2 regions of the Neptuniibacter halophilus genome follow, and region 1 is predicted to be linked to the other one. Evidence: predicted binding sites of a transcription regulator. Region 1 holds the regulator's gene; the other holds the start of a gene.

Region 1 (7,558 bases):
TGTCGGCTTACCGGTCGGGCGCTTCTGACTTTTTACTGCTGAGCCGGCGTCCGGAGATACTGCAGGCGCGGATCAGTATCCTGCTGCAGATGAAGCAGTCGCTGGAGAAACTCGCCCGTAATGCCCGTATAGACGGGCTGACGCAGGTGAATAACCGACGCGAGTTCGAACGCAGCATCGAAACCGAGTGGCGCCGGGCACAACGGGTACGCCGGCATATGGCGTTGCTGATGCTGGATGTAGATCACTTCAAAGCCTTCAATGATATCTACGGGCATCTGGCCGGCGATGGCTGCCTTCGTGCAGTAGCGAAAACCATCGTCGAGAGCACCCAGCGCGCTCAGGATTCTGTTTACCGGTACGGTGGTGAGGAGTTTGCCATCATCCTGCCGGAGAGCGATGTGCAGGGGGCAGCTTTAATCGCCGAACGGATTCGGCAGGCGATAGAATCACTGCAGATCCGGCACCAGGGCTCAGAGTGTAATGAGGTTGTTACCGTCAGCATCGGTATCAGTTGCCTGAATCCGGTGGATGGCGGTAACCCTCACGATCTGGTCGATCAGGCGGACAAAGCACTCTATCAGGCCAAATCCGCAGGCCGGAACCGGGTGGTTACAGCCCCGACATAGGCTGGAAGCCCGGTAGCGCACGAATCCGGCCGATCCAGTCAAGGATGGCCGGATAATCTTCCAGACGGATACCGCCCTCATGTGCCAGCGCCACGTAAGGCATCACCGCGCAATCCGCAATGGTTGGCCGCTGCAGGGTCAGCCAGTCATTACGTTGCAGGTGGGTATCGACCTGTTGCAGAATGCGGGCGGCCTTTTCCAGCGCCAGCGGTTTATCCAGCGCGTAACCAAACTTGTCCACCAGCCTGGCGGCTCCCGGTCCGTGCTGGATCTCATTTGCCGCGGTTGATAGCCACTGTTCGATCTGTGCAACCTCTGCGGGCGTTTCCCCATACCACCGGGGTGATGCATAGCGTCGTGCCAGATAGACCAGAATCGCCTGAGAATCACGTAATACCAGATCACCATCCTGCAGTATGGGTAACTCCCCCAGAGGGTTCAGATCAATCAATGGCGACTGCTTGTGTTCGCCAGACAGAAAGTCCACGGCAACCGTTTCCAGTTCAATCCCGGCCAGCGCCGCGAACAGACGTACCTTGTAACAGTTGCCTGACGGCTCGAGGTCATAGAGTTTCATAGCGTTTCTCCTTGCACTTGATAGCCCAGGCTTTCCAGCTCGGTCGCGGTATAGCGTGGGGTAATAAATTGAGAACAGTTCCAGTCGAAGGCTTCCACCTTAATCAGCATCAGAGACTCCACCCGCTCACCCGCCTCCCCATCGAGCAGTGCGCCCCGCCAGATGTCAGGCAGTTGTTCCGCGGACAGGGACTGCACCCGTCCGAGCAGCTTCAGGCGACGCTTGTTGGGGTAATCCATCAGAAACAGGGCCACCCGGTTATTGGCACTCAGGTTCCCCAGACTCTGATACTGACCATTACCCGGACGGTTTACAAAGCCCAGGGTTGCAGAATCAAGCACCTTTAAAAAACCGGCGCTGCCGCCCCTGTGTTGCAGGTAGGGCCAGCCGCTTTCTGACACGCTGGCCATATAGAAACTATCTCTGGCGGCGATAAAGCTCTCTTCCCGCGTCTGAAGATGCTGAAAGTCCGGCATCCTCTCTTTCACCCGGCTGACACGTTCGTAACTGCCGAACTGCTGTTGCGCAGCGACAACCGACGGGGTAAAGGTGATTTCGCTGAAACGGTGTCCCATAGACGCGCTCTCTGATCAAACACTTTCAGCCAGTATCAGCCAATCGGTAATCGCAATAAAGCAAGCAAAATGCTTTTCACCTATGCAATTTATGCAATAATCGAACACGATGAATAAACTCAAAGCGATGAGCATTTTCCTGCGTATTATCGATTGCGGCAGCCTTAGTCAGGCGGCCGATAAGCTGGGGCTGTCCCAGTCTTCGGTCGCGCGCTCACTGGCAGCGCTGGAGCGCGAACTGGGCGTTCAGTTAATCCATCGCACCACACGGCGCCTGCAGTTGACCGAAGAGGGCTATGAATACAGCCAGCGCTGCCGCCAGATTCTGCTGGAGATCGAAGACGCTGAAAGTGCCCTCACCCAGCGACAGAGCTCCCCCCGCGGTGTATTGAAGATCACCGCTCCGCAGACCTTTGGCCGTCGCCATCTCAGCCCACTGATCAACCTTTTTCTTGAAGAGTTCCCGAGCATGCAGGTAGAGCTGGTTCTGCTCGACCGCGTGGTTGACCTGCTTGAGGAAGGGATGGATATCGCGCTGCGTATTGGCCAGTTACCTGATTCAAGCCTGATCGCCAAACAGGTGGGCGAACTGCGCAATATGGTATGCGCCAGCCCGGAATTGCTGAACCGGAGCGGTACGCCAGAGCAGCCTGATGCGCTGGAAAGCCTTAACTGCATTCAGTTAACTGCAATCCGTAACCAACGGCAGTGGAGCTTCAAGGAAGGCTCGCAACTGAAACGTATTCAGGTCAGCGGGCGCTTCAGGACGAATCATGTCGAAACAGCATTGGATGCGTGTATAGAGGGGCTGGGATTTGGTCAGTTCCTCAGCTATCAGGTCGCGCCTGCCATCAGCCGGGGCGACCTGATCAGTGTCTTACACAAATATGAGCGCCCGCCTCTGCCGGTCAGTCTGGTTTACCCCCACAGCCGCCTTCTCTCGTCACGGAGCAAAGTGTTTATCGACTGGGTTACACCACGCCTGAAAGCGCGTTTATTGCAGATAGAAGCTCAGCTCTCCGGCCAGTAACGGGCCAGTGGCGGAAAACGTTCGATCAGACCTTCACGCCCGAGTTGCTCCATCAGCGCCATGTTCCGCTCAGGGATCTCATCCGGGTTCTTGTAATGCACCAGCACCCGGGCCATCTGCCCCTCGCGGATAAGATGCAGGGTGGGAAACGGCGCCCGGTTGGTCCAGTTGGTAATATCATCCGGATCAACCCCGGCAAAACAGTAAGCCGGGTGGAAACTGGCCAGTTGGAAAACCCCCTCCAGACCCGCCTGCTCAAGCGCATCCTGACACAGATCCAGCAGATCGAGAAAGGCTTCAAAGTCGGCAAAGCCGTGACTGAAGCAGAGTAGCGTGGTCGACAGCTCCGCCTCCGGCAACGACTGAATCCGCTCCAGCTCCTGCAGGAAGTCCCCCAGCGCCGCGGTTTCTGCCACAGCTTCGGACCGGGCATAACGGATACTCTGGTTCTTCACCTCAGGCGCGGCAAACGGGCACAGGTTAAGGCCAACAACCATGGATTCAACCCAGTCGCGGGTCAGCGATTTTGCCTCAGAGGCAGGAAATGCAAAGGTCTCAGTTTTCATCCCGGCATAGTACCCCAGCCGCGTCTCGCTGCCTACTGAAGCCCTATGCGGTTTCTGCTAACATAGCCGCTTCATTTTTCTGGACTGTGCACCGTGCCCGTTAAAGCCGCCCTGACTCGTCAGAACTTCGACACCCGCTGGACCGCTTTCCGCCGTCCCTACGCTCAGGTAGCCCCGCGCAATCTGCGCACCTGGCTGACTGACAGTGGCTCTCTGACGCAGCGTCTGGTCAACCTCAGTAACGGTGAGTTTCGCGTTGAAGTCGTCAGTCAGGGCAGCGCCCTGCCGACCCGCTCCGAAGCCCGCCTGCTGGGCTTGAAGCCGCGACGAAAAGCACTGGTGCGTGAAGTCCATCTGATCGGTTGTGACCAGATCTGGGTGTTTGCCCGCACCGTGGTCCCGTTCAGCTCTCTGCGAGGCACCCAAAGACGCTTGCGGCTGCTGGGTAACCGCTCGCTGGGCAGTTTGCTGTTCAGTACTCCGGGAATGCGTCGCGGCCCCCTGCAGATCAGCCGTTTGCAGTTAGCTGACCGGCGTCAGGTCTGGGCACGACGTTCTGTGTTCTATCTGGCGGGGCAACCGCTTCTGGTATCCGAGGTTTTCCTGCCGGAACTCCTGCAGGTAAAATAGCCGCAACCGATAAAGCTGAGCCTGATTATGTCTGCACCGCTGCCACAATCCCTGTCGCCCATGGAAAAACTCAAGGCCTACGGCCGTCTGATGCGGGTTGAAAAGCCGATCGGGACCTATCTTTTGCTATGGCCAACCTATTGGGCGCTGTGGATCGCAGCCGAAGGCGTGCCGCCGCTCGACCTGCTGATCATTTTTACCCTCGGGGTCTTTCTTACCCGCTCTGCCGGCTGTGTGATCAATGATTTTGCCGACCGCAAAATCGATGGTCATGTTAAGCGGACGGCGGGACGACCGCTCCCCTCTGGAGAAGTCACAGCACGGGAGGCACTTGTGCTGTTCAGCGGGCTGATGTTGCTGGCGTTTATTCTGGTGTTGTTTACCAACCTGAACACCGTGCTGCTCTCCTTTGCTGCGCTGCTGCTGGCAGCCTGTTATCCGTTTATGAAACGCTACACTCACCTGCCGCAGTTAGTGCTCGGGGCCGCATTTGGCTGGGCGATCCCGATGGCATTTTCTGCGGTGGGAGGGGATGTCCCTGCGATCGCCTGGCTGATCTACTGCGCCAAGCTGCTCTGGACCATTGCCTATGACACCATGTATGCGATGGTCGACCGGGATGATGACCTGAGAATCGGGGTTAAATCCACCGCCGTTCTGTTTGGTGATGCCGATAAGGTCATCATCGGTCTGCTTCAGATCACCACCCTGCTGGCCCTGATTCTGGTGGGCATTCAGGTCGGTCTGGGGCTGGCTTACTATCTCGGACTGGCAGCGGCATCAGGGCTGTTTGTCTATCAGCAATGGCTGATCCGCGAGCGTGAGCGTCAGCCCTGCTTCCGGGCGTTCCTCAACAATCACTACGCGGGCCTGCTGATTTTTATCGGTCTGGCCGCAGATTATGGGTTACGGGCTGCGATCTGAAACCCGCCACTGCTTATTGTTTGAGCAGTAAATTGCCTATACTTACGATCTGTCATATTTGTGTAACAGTATTGTCTTCTAATATTCGCGTCATTTAAAAACAGAGTAACAAGGACAATCAAACCATGTCTGTATCCAAACGCGTACTGATCGTTGATGACGAGGCGCCGATTCGCGAAATGATCGCCGTTGCACTTGAGATGGCCGGTTATGAATGCCTGGAAGCCGAAAACACCAACACCGCGCACGGTCTGATCGTGGATGACAAGCCAGATATGGTTCTGCTGGACTGGATGATGCCCGGCGCCAGCGGTATTGAATTTGCCCGTCGTCTGCGTAAAGACGAAACCACCGCGGATATCCCGATCATCATGCTCACCGCCAAAGGCGATGAAGATAACAAGATCAAAGGGCTGGAAGCGGGTGTTGATGACTACATTACCAAGCCATTCTCCCCCCGCGAGCTGGTCGCACGCCTGAAAGCCGTGCTGCGTCGTACCACGCCGAAAGGGATTGAGGAACCGGTCAGCGTCGACGGCCTGACGCTAGATCCGATCTCACACCGGGTCACCTCAGACGCCACGCCCATTGAACTGGGACCCACTGAGTTTCGCCTGCTACAGTTTTTTATGACCCACCAGGATCGGGCCTACTCCCGCAGTCAGTTGCTGGATATGGTCTGGGGGGGAAATGTCTATGTTGAAGAGCGTACCGTGGATGTTCATATCCGTCGCCTGCGTAAAGCACTTGGCGAGCGTCACGATTATCTGGTACAAACAGTTCGCGGAACAGGATACCGCTTCTCTTCCAACGTAGCTTGATGTTTTTAAGACCAAGGATCGTCAATGACCAAAAGTCGCCACTCAATGCTGACCAGCCTGCTGCTGGTGAGTGGGGTTGCTATCGCAATAGGGCTGATCGCTGGCTATCCGGGATGGATCCTCGCCATCGCCCTGTTCGGCTGGGCTATTTATCAGATTCGTCAGTTCAATCGGCTGATGGGCTGGTTTCAGGCCGACAGCAGCAACGAAGAACCCCCGGAGGCACCCGGTCACTGGGGTGAACTGTTCGACGAACTTTCCCGGTTACAACGCAGTCAGGCTGCCCGGGAGCAGGCGCTGCGCAATGTCATTACCCGTTTTCAGGATTCCTCCTCAGCCCTGCAGGATGCGGTCGTCATTATTGACCGCAATAATAATCTGGAGTGGTGGAACCAATCCGCGAACCGTCTGTTAGGCCTCGACAGCCGCACCGACCGGGCTAAACCGGTGATGAACCTGCTACGTGATCCGCGCTTTATCCGCTACTTTAAGCGTGACCAGTATAATGACCCGATCACCCTGCCCTCACCGGCACACAGCGATATTCAGATTCAGTACCAGATTACACGATTTGGTGATGGCGACCGGTTGCTGGTGGCACGGGATGTCTCCCGCCTGATCCGTCTCGAGCAGACCCGTCAGGACTTTGTTGCCAACGCCTCTCACGAACTGCGCACACCACTGACCGTGATTCGCGGTTATCTCGAGACCTTCCTCGATCAGGAACTGCCCCGGCCGTTACTGCGAGGCCTCGGCTCTATGCAACAACAGGCAAGAAGGATGGAAAATCTGGTTTCAGATCTGTTGCTGCTGTCTAGGCTCGAAGCCAGCCATCAGATCTCCGATGAGCAACCTATTCAGATCCATAGTATCCTGCAGCATATTATTGAAGGTGCTGAACAGCTCGGTCAGGAGAAACAGCATAAACTCCTGCTGGACATGGACACCCACTATGACCTCACCGGTCAGGAGATCGAGCTGCACAGCGCGTTCTCCAATCTGGTCTACAACGCAGTCCGTTACACACCCGCTGAGGGAGAGATCAAAGTTTCCTGGTGGGTAGATGATCAGGGCGGTCACTTCTCCGTTAAGGATAATGGGCCCGGGATTGAATCAATCCACCTGCCCCGCCTGACAGAACGTTTCTACCGGGTCGATGAGAGTCGCTCCTCCGCCAGTGGCGGTACCGGGTTAGGACTGGCCATCGTGAAGCATGTACTGGCTCGCCATGGCGGCCAACTGACGATCAAAAGTAAGGTCGGGAAAGGCAGTACCTTTAGCTGTCATTTCCCGAAAGAGATGGTGATTAAAGCCGTTGATATGGATGAGTCAGAGGATGACCTGTCAGAATCCGGCCACCCTCCTGTAGCATCCTGATCAGGAACCCTGTTCCAGGCGTTCCTGATCAAGCACTTTCTCCGGCGAAGCGTAAGCTTCCACCCAGTAGATGGTTGCACCCACCACCGCCGCCGGCATGATGATCAGATTCAGCAGCGGCACCATCATCCCCACCTGCACCAGACCACCAAAACCGATTGAGGTCAGCCGGTCCGCCTTCAGCATGCCACGCATATTTTTGAAGCTGACTTTGTTGTTATCCATCGGGTAGTCGCAATACTGAATCGCCATCATCCAGGCACCGAACAGCAGCCAGAGAAACGGGGCGATCAGGTTGATCACCGGAATAAACGACAACACCAGCAAGAACAGGAAGCGAGGCAGGTAATAGCCCAGCTTCGCCAGTTCCCGGCCGATTGCCCGTGGAATCAAAGCCAGCACAGCCTGCCAGCCCTCGTCGGTAATCAC
Region 2 (7,558 bases), 1.0 Mb from region 1:
GCCAGCACCACCTTCAGATGGTTTATCAGCAACCATAGCTTCAGTAGTGATCATCAGACCTGCTACAGATGCCGCAGCCTGCAGTGCAGAACGGGTAACTTTAGCCGGATCCAGGATACCCATTTCCAGCATGTCGCCGTACTCACCGTTTGCAGCATTGAAGCCGAAGTTACCTTCACCTTCACGTACTTTAGAAACGATCACGGAACCTTCTTCACCTGCGTTACCTACGATCTGACGCAGAGGCGCTTCCATAGCACGGAATGCCAGCTCAACACCGACAGACTGATCGTGGTTTTCACCCTTCAGTTCGCCTACAGAAGCCAGCGCACGAATCAGAGCAACACCACCACCCGGTACTACGCCTTCTTCTACCGCAGCACGGGTCGCGTGCAGTGCATCTTCAACGCGGGCTTTCTTCTCTTTCATCTCAACTTCGGTAGCCGCACCCACTTTGATTACCGCTACACCGCCTGCCAGCTTAGCAACACGCTCCTGCAGTTTTTCACGGTCGTAGTCAGAAGAAGTTTCTTCCATCTGCGCACGGATCTGGTTAACACGTGCTTCGATGTTTTCAGCCGCACCGATACCGTCAACGATCGTGGTGTTTTCTTTAGTGATAGATACACGCTTCGCCTGGCCCAGCTGTTCCAGAGTCGCTTCTTCCAGCGTCAGACCTACCTCTTCGGAGATCACAGTACCGCCGGTCAGGATAGCGATATCTTCCAGCATCGCCTTACGACGATCACCGAAACCTGGTGCTTTAACCGCAGCAACTTTAACGATACCGCGCATGTTGTTCACAACCAGAGTAGCCAGCGCTTCGCCTTCTACGTCTTCAGCAATGATCAGCAGAGGACGGGAAGCTTTAGCTACGTGTTCCAGAACTGGCAGCAGCTCACGGATATTGGAGATTTTCTTGTCAACCAGCAGGATGAACGGCTGCTCGATTTCAGCAGACATGTTGTCCTGGTTGTTGATGAAGTATGGTGACAGGTAACCACGGTCGAACTGCATACCTTCTACAACATCCAGTTCGTTTTCCAGTGCTGAACCTTCTTCAACAGTGATAACGCCCTCTTTACCCACTTTGTCCATCGCTTCAGCGATGATCTCACCCACCTGGGTGTCAGAGTTCGCAGAGATAGTACCAACCTGAGCAATCGCTTTGCTGTCAGCACATGGCACAGCCATCGCCTTGATCTGCTCAACCACGGCAGCCGCCGCTTTGTCGATACCGCGTTTCAGATCCATCGGGTTCATGCCCGCAGCAACGGATTTCAGACCTTCGTTAACGATTGCCTGAGCCAGTACGGTCGCAGTTGTCGTACCGTCACCCGCTACGTCGTTAGCCTGGGAAGCAACTTCTTTAACCATCTGTGCGCCCATGTTCTCGAACTTGTCTTCCAGCTCGATCTCTTTGGCAACAGATACACCGTCTTTAGTTACGGTTGGTGCACCGAAGGACTTGTCCAGTACAACGTTACGGCCTTTAGGGCCCAGAGTGGTTTTAACCGCATCAGCCAGAATGTTTACACCGTCCAGCATGCGCTTACGCGCGTCGTTTCCAAAAAGTACGTCTTTAGCCATTGTCAAAAATCCTGTCTTAAAATTCTTTAAAGCGTGTTCGATGAACGAAAAGTCAAACCGGAATTAGTCTTCCAGCACACCGTAAATTTCGTTTTCGCTCAGAATCAGCAGCTCTTCACCGCCGACTTTAACTGTGTTCGCGTAACCACCGAACAGAACAGTATCCCCAACCTGAACAGTCAGCGCCTGACGCTCACCGTTGTTCAGAATACGACCTTCGCCTACTGCGATAACTTTACCCTGGTTTGGCTTTTCCTGAGCAGAACCAGGCAGCACGATACCACTAGCAGTAGTAGCTTCTTCTTCGTTACGACGAACAACTACACGGTCGTGAAGTGGACGAATTTTCATCTGTATTTTCTCCTGATCTTTGTCTGACCAAAATCAACATGTTTTTGTTTGAGGGCAGGCCCGCAAGTGACCATCTTGCCCTTTGAATTGCTAGGTTGGGGCATTAAAAATGAATTCAACACCGCAACCTAAAATTTTTTTCTTTATTCAGAAAATCTGCGAAATAAGTTCTGGTCGTGCTCTGCACGACTGACTCCCGGGATCTTCAGTCCTTTCGCTCATACTCGCCGTCGATCACATCTCCACCCTGCACGCGCGGGTCGCGCTGATGGGGAGGACGACGTTCAAATCCGGAATTGTGAAACTCTTCGTGGCTGTAAAACTGAGCGCCCTGCCCCTGCTGCTGGGATGCAATCACTGTAAAACGGGACATCAGGCCTTTCGCAAAGGCTTTGCGGGTATAAGGCAGCAGACAGCTAAAACCGATCACATCCGTAACAAAACCGGGCGTAACCAGCAACGCTCCACCTACCGCCAGCACAATGCCTTCGACCATCTCCTGACCGGGGATCTCACCCTGACTGGCTCTCTGCTGCGCCCGGGCCAGAGTGGAGAGCCCCTGATAACGCAGCATGTTGACACCAATGAATGCTGAAAGCAGAACCAGACCTACGGTATTCCAGGCCCCGATCGCTTCACCAACATTGATCAGCACCGTAATTTCTATAATGGGAACAATAATGAAAAGCAGAAAAAGGAATTTCATGCAGCGCCTCGGGTTGATTCATTCCGTACAGCCACCCGGATACCTGAGCTGGCTGCTTATCCCTCTATTCCTATGGGCACGGCAGGGTCTTTTCAACCTCAGGCGCTAACTTTTCATCCGACTATGGTCCTGCTGCCCTCCTCTTTTAGCTGTAGAAAAAAATTAATACTGCTTCGCACCATTTTTGCGCACTGCAAAATTAACACTCAAAAACAGCGAGTTAGCAGGCGCAGCAGAACATCCGTTATCTCCTGCAAAGGTCTATAGAACTTTTTGGTAAATGATTGCATTGAGTGAGAAGTAGACATTTTTGCAAAAGCGGGATAAGTTTATTTCACGCACAATGACGCAACGCACAATAAAAACGAGAAAACCGAAGTAAGGTAATCCTCAATGGAACTTAAAGATAAAGTAATTGTTATTACCGGCGGTGGCCGTGGCCTTGGCCGTGCTATGGCACTGGAACTTGCTGAACAGGGTGCTCAACTGGCACTGGCTGATCTCAGCCAGGAAGATCTGGACACAACAGTTGGTCTTTGCATGGAAAAGGGCATTGTTGCCCGCGCTTACCTTTGTAACGTCGCCAAAGAAGAAGATGTAGAAAAACTGTTTTCCGATGTAGTCTCCGATTTCGGCGCTCTGCACGGTCTGGTAAACAATGCAGGCATCACCCGTGATGGCCTGTTCCTGAAAGTTGACCGCGAAACCGGCAAAGTTGCCAAGAAAATGTCCATGGACCAGTGGAATCTGGTGATGGATGTTAACCTGACAGGTACGTTCCTCTGTGCGCGTGAAGCGGCTGCACAGATGATCGATCTGGGCACTCAGGGTTGTATCATCAATATCTCTTCTATCTCCCGCTCCGGCAACATGGGCCAGACCAACTACACTGCGACCAAAGCAGGTGTTGAAGCGATGGCTGTTACCTGGGCGAAAGAGCTGGCTCGCTACGGTATACGTGCAGCGTCCATCGCTCCGGGTTACATCGGCACCGAGATGGTGATGAGCATGAAACCTGAAGCACTGGACAAAATCGCTGCAGGCATCCCGGCCAAGCGTCTGGGTAAACCTGAAGAGATCGCGAAAACCGTGACGTTTATCCTCGAAAACGACTATGTAAGCGGTCGTTGCTTCGAGATCGATGGCGGCCTGCGTATCTAAAGCGACCCCCATCCATTAAAAAAACCGGCCCTAGGCCGGTTTTTTATTGCCTGAAAGCCGCAGGCCGGGCCGCAGAAGCAGCCCGGTTGCGGAATCAGTCACGCGCCAATCACGCCACCATCGGTTCGGGTGATCGCCACTACCGTGGAACGCGGCTTGCTGTCGCCGCCCGCCGGGAAGTGTGAAGGTTTGCCTTTTTCACCCGGATGCTGGATACCCACAAACATGGTTTTGTAATCCGGGCTGAAGGTCAGGCCGGTTACTTCACAGGCAATTGGCCCTGTCAGGAAGCGGTGAATTTCACCGGTTTCCGGATCACCACACAGCATCTGGTTATTCCCCATACCGGCAAAGTTATCCTTGTTGGAGTATTTACCGTCGGTCATGATCCAGAGACGTCCGGCCTGATCAAATCCCAGACCATCGGGGCTGTTGAACATATTTTCGGCACTGACATTGCTGCTGCCTGCCATCAGACCTTCAGTATGCACGCTCGGATTGCCGGCAATCACGTACAGATCCCAGTCAAATTTCGCGGCAGTATGGTCAGCCTGATGCGGCATCCAGCGCACGATCTGGCCATAAGGGTTCGCTTCACGTGGATTCGGTCCCCCTACCGGCTGATTGTCTTTCTTGCCGCGGTTTTTGTTGTTGGTCAGGGTACAGAACGCACTCTGTTTATTCGGGTGCACCGCAACCCACTCCGGACGATCCATCGTCGTACCGCCCACCTGCGTTGCTGCCTGACGGGTATGGATCAGCACTTCTGCCTGACTGTTAAAGCCGTTTTCAGGTGTCAGCCCGTGCTTACCAAAGGTCAGTTCGATCCACTCACCCTGCCCCTTCAGTTCACCTTCAGCCGCATCGAAACGTGCAACGAAAAGCGTCCCTTCCACCAGCAGGTCACGGTTAGCCGTTGGATTGGCCGGATCAAATTTACCTTTGGAGACAAACTTATACAGGTGCTCGCCGCGCTCATCATCGCCCAGATACACCACCACATGACCGCTGTTGTCGATCATCAGCGCCGCATTTTCATGTTTGAAGCGGCCAAGCGCCGTGCGCTTGAGCGGTTTGGCGTTCGGGTTCAGCGGATCAATCTCCACCACCCAGCCGTGGCGGTGCGGTTCGTTCGGGTTTTTCGACAAATCAAAGCGTGAGTCAAATTTGCTCCACTGATAACGCTTGTCTTCGTTTTTAATGCCGTAGCGTTTCTGGGAAGCCGGTACCTCATACGCATCATCGGTGCTGCCAAAGTAACCGTGGAAGTTCTCTTCACAGGTCAGGTAAGTTCCCCAGGGGGTTTCACCGTTGGCACAGTTATTAAAGGTGCCCAGCACTTCAGTACCGCTCGGATCAGCGGCTGTTTTCAGCAGATCATGACCGGCAGCCGGCCCGGTCAGTTGCATCGGCGTATTCGCAGTAATCCGGCGGTTCAGCTTACCATTACGGTCTACCTGCCAGCCGTTGCCGGTTTTGCGGATCTCAAAAACGGATACACCATGAGCGTTCTGCGCTTTCTTCACATCATCAGCGGTCATCTGCTCGCCTTTGTGATCAAACAGCAGATCATAGTTGGTGTACTCGTTGTTGATCGCCATAACCGCACGATCTTCGGTCAGCGGGAACAGACTCATCCCATCGGTATTATCACCAAACTGCAAAGCCTGAGAAGACGCCGGAGCTTTGCCGGACGGGTCAAATTCAGGTGCATTGGCAAACAGTGGATCGCCCCATGAGATCAGGTTAGTAACCTGATAACCCTCTGGAACAATCACCGTATCCGCAGTGCTGGCAGCAATCGGTTTAAAACCCATCAGACGGCTTTTTACCTCGGTCCCCATCGCAGCCTGAACCGATTTTGCCAGTGGTGAAAGCCCCAGAAAAGCCCCGATACTTAAAGCCCCGGCGCCGGCCAGAAAACCACGGCGGCTCACCGCTTTATCGGTCATACGGGTAAAGTCTGAATCCTGCTCCTGATTCAGATTACTGCACAGATCATGTGAATTGTTGTAGCTCATGTTTTCCTCACCCAGATGTGTAAAGGCCATCTCCGATGACCCGGCATGCTTGCCGCAATAAATAATTGTAGTGTGCAAAAACTAGAGCTCTGTTGTGACATCCGTATGACAGAAAAATGATCAATCAGCGACATCTTCGAGACAGCCACAGGTCCCGTGCCATTGCCTATTTTCCTGCATCAGGGGACAATGACCCCTTACTTCATGGAAGGCGTTTTTGTTGATATGTCCCCGGTAGATCCCAAGCAGGAATCATGGCTTAACGCCATCAAGGTTTATACCCATCCACGCGCGCTCACCCTGCTGTTTTTTGGTTTCTCCTCCGGGCTACCCCTGCTGCTGGTCTTCGGCACGCTCTCGTTCTGGCTTCGCGAAGCCGGGGTTGAGCGCAGCCTGATCACCTATTTTTCCTGGGTCGGTCTCGCCTACGGCTTTAAATGGCTATGGGCGCCACTGGTTGACCGGCTGCCCCTGCCACTGCTGAGCAAAACACTGGGCAGACGGCGTAGCTGGTTGCTGCTGTCGCAACTGGGGCTGGCTGCAGGCCTGGCCGGGCTGGCGTTCTCCGACCCACACGCTAATCTCCGGCTCATGGCGATTCTCGCTCTGGTAGTTGCATTCTGCTCCGCGACACAGGATATCGTTATTGATGCCTACCGGATCGAATCCGCCGCAGAGCGCCTGCAGGCCGCGATGGCGGCCACGTATATGGCAGGCTACCGGCTGGCGATGATTGTCGCCGGCGCCGGAGCGCTGGCGCTGGCAGCCTGGGCTTCAACCGATTCCGCCGTTTACAATCTGCAGGCCTGGCGGGTTGCTTATCTGGTGATGGCAGGCCTGATGCTGGTCGGTCTGATCACCACCCTGATCGTGAACGAACCGGACAGCGTGGAGATGGATGAGGAAACCCGTGAGCAGCAGGCGCGGATCATCGGTTTCAGTGAACGCTACGCACATCTGCCCGACCTGCTGGCACGTTTCATCGGCTGGGGCTACGTAGCTATTCTCTGCCCCTTTATCGATTTCATCCGCCGTTATGGCTCCCATGCCCTGATTATTCTCGCCCTGATCGGTACTTACCGCATCTCTGATGTCATGCTCGGAATCATCGCTAACGTTTTTTATGTGGATATGGGGTTCAGCAAAGAGGAGATTGCACAGATCATCAAGATCTACGGCGTAATCATGACCATTGTTGGCGCCGGACTGGGCGGTATTCTGGTTAACCGCTTCGGGGTGATGCGGATTATGTTTATCGGTGCGCTGCTGGTCGCCCTGACCAATCTGCTGTTTGCCTGGTTAGCGACGCTGGGGAATAACACTGCGGCCCTGACGCTGGTTATCTCGCTGGATAACCTCAGCGGCGGAATTGCCACGGCGGCCTTTGTTGCCTACCTGTCGAGCCTGACCAACATACAGTACTCCGCTACCCAGTACGCCCTGTTCAGCTCAGTGATGCTGCTCTTTCCGAAGTTTCTCGGCGGGTTCTCAGGCGGTTTTGTCGATCAGTATGACTACCCGGTGTTCTTTACCGGCGTTGCCCTGCTGGGGCTACCGGTACTGATACTGGTCTGGCTGGCAGCCGGGGCAAACCGGGCGGCCGGCAACGATACAGATACAACAACCCATCAGCTACAAACCAAACGCACCACGAATTAAATAATAATCATTATCATTTACATTTATCAAAATAGCCGGTATTCTCTGATCATCTAATCGTCAGGGAGCA

Evidence for each region. Region 1 encodes PhoB, which activates phosphate uptake and scavenging genes when phosphate is short. Its sites were predicted from a motif close to TGTCATANNNNTGTCANA; they were not measured.
Region 2: the regulator PhoB is predicted to act here: its motif matches at 5,923-5,940, upstream of QUD59_RS12285 (PhoX family protein).

Annotation. Positions count from the first base shown of each region.
Region 1 covers NZ_AP027292.1:1,629,307-1,636,864, forward strand. The annotation lists gene QUD59_RS07555 (diguanylate cyclase) at 1-629, shown strand, start outside; gene QUD59_RS07560 (glutathione S-transferase family protein) at 613-1,206, opposite strand; gene QUD59_RS07565 (pyridoxamine 5'-phosphate oxidase family protein) at 1,203-1,781, opposite strand; gene QUD59_RS07570 (LysR family transcriptional regulator) at 1,891-2,811, shown strand; gene QUD59_RS07575 (DUF1415 domain-containing protein) at 2,793-3,377, opposite strand; gene QUD59_RS07580 (chorismate--pyruvate lyase family protein) at 3,471-4,007, shown strand; gene ubiA (4-hydroxybenzoate octaprenyltransferase) at 4,035-4,931, shown strand; gene phoB (phosphate regulon transcriptional regulator PhoB) at 5,057-5,752, shown strand; gene phoR (phosphate regulon sensor histidine kinase PhoR) at 5,777-7,129, shown strand; gene cysZ (sulfate transporter CysZ) at 7,130-7,558, opposite strand, start outside.
Region 2 covers NZ_AP027292.1:2,634,144-2,641,701, reverse strand. The annotation lists gene groL (chaperonin GroEL) at 1-1,590, opposite strand, end outside; gene QUD59_RS12300 (co-chaperone GroES) at 1,654-1,941, opposite strand; gene QUD59_RS12295 (FxsA family protein) at 2,147-2,647, opposite strand; gene QUD59_RS12290 (SDR family oxidoreductase) at 3,041-3,808, shown strand; gene QUD59_RS12285 (PhoX family protein) at 3,907-5,859, opposite strand; gene QUD59_RS12280 (AmpG family muropeptide MFS transporter) at 6,055-7,488, shown strand.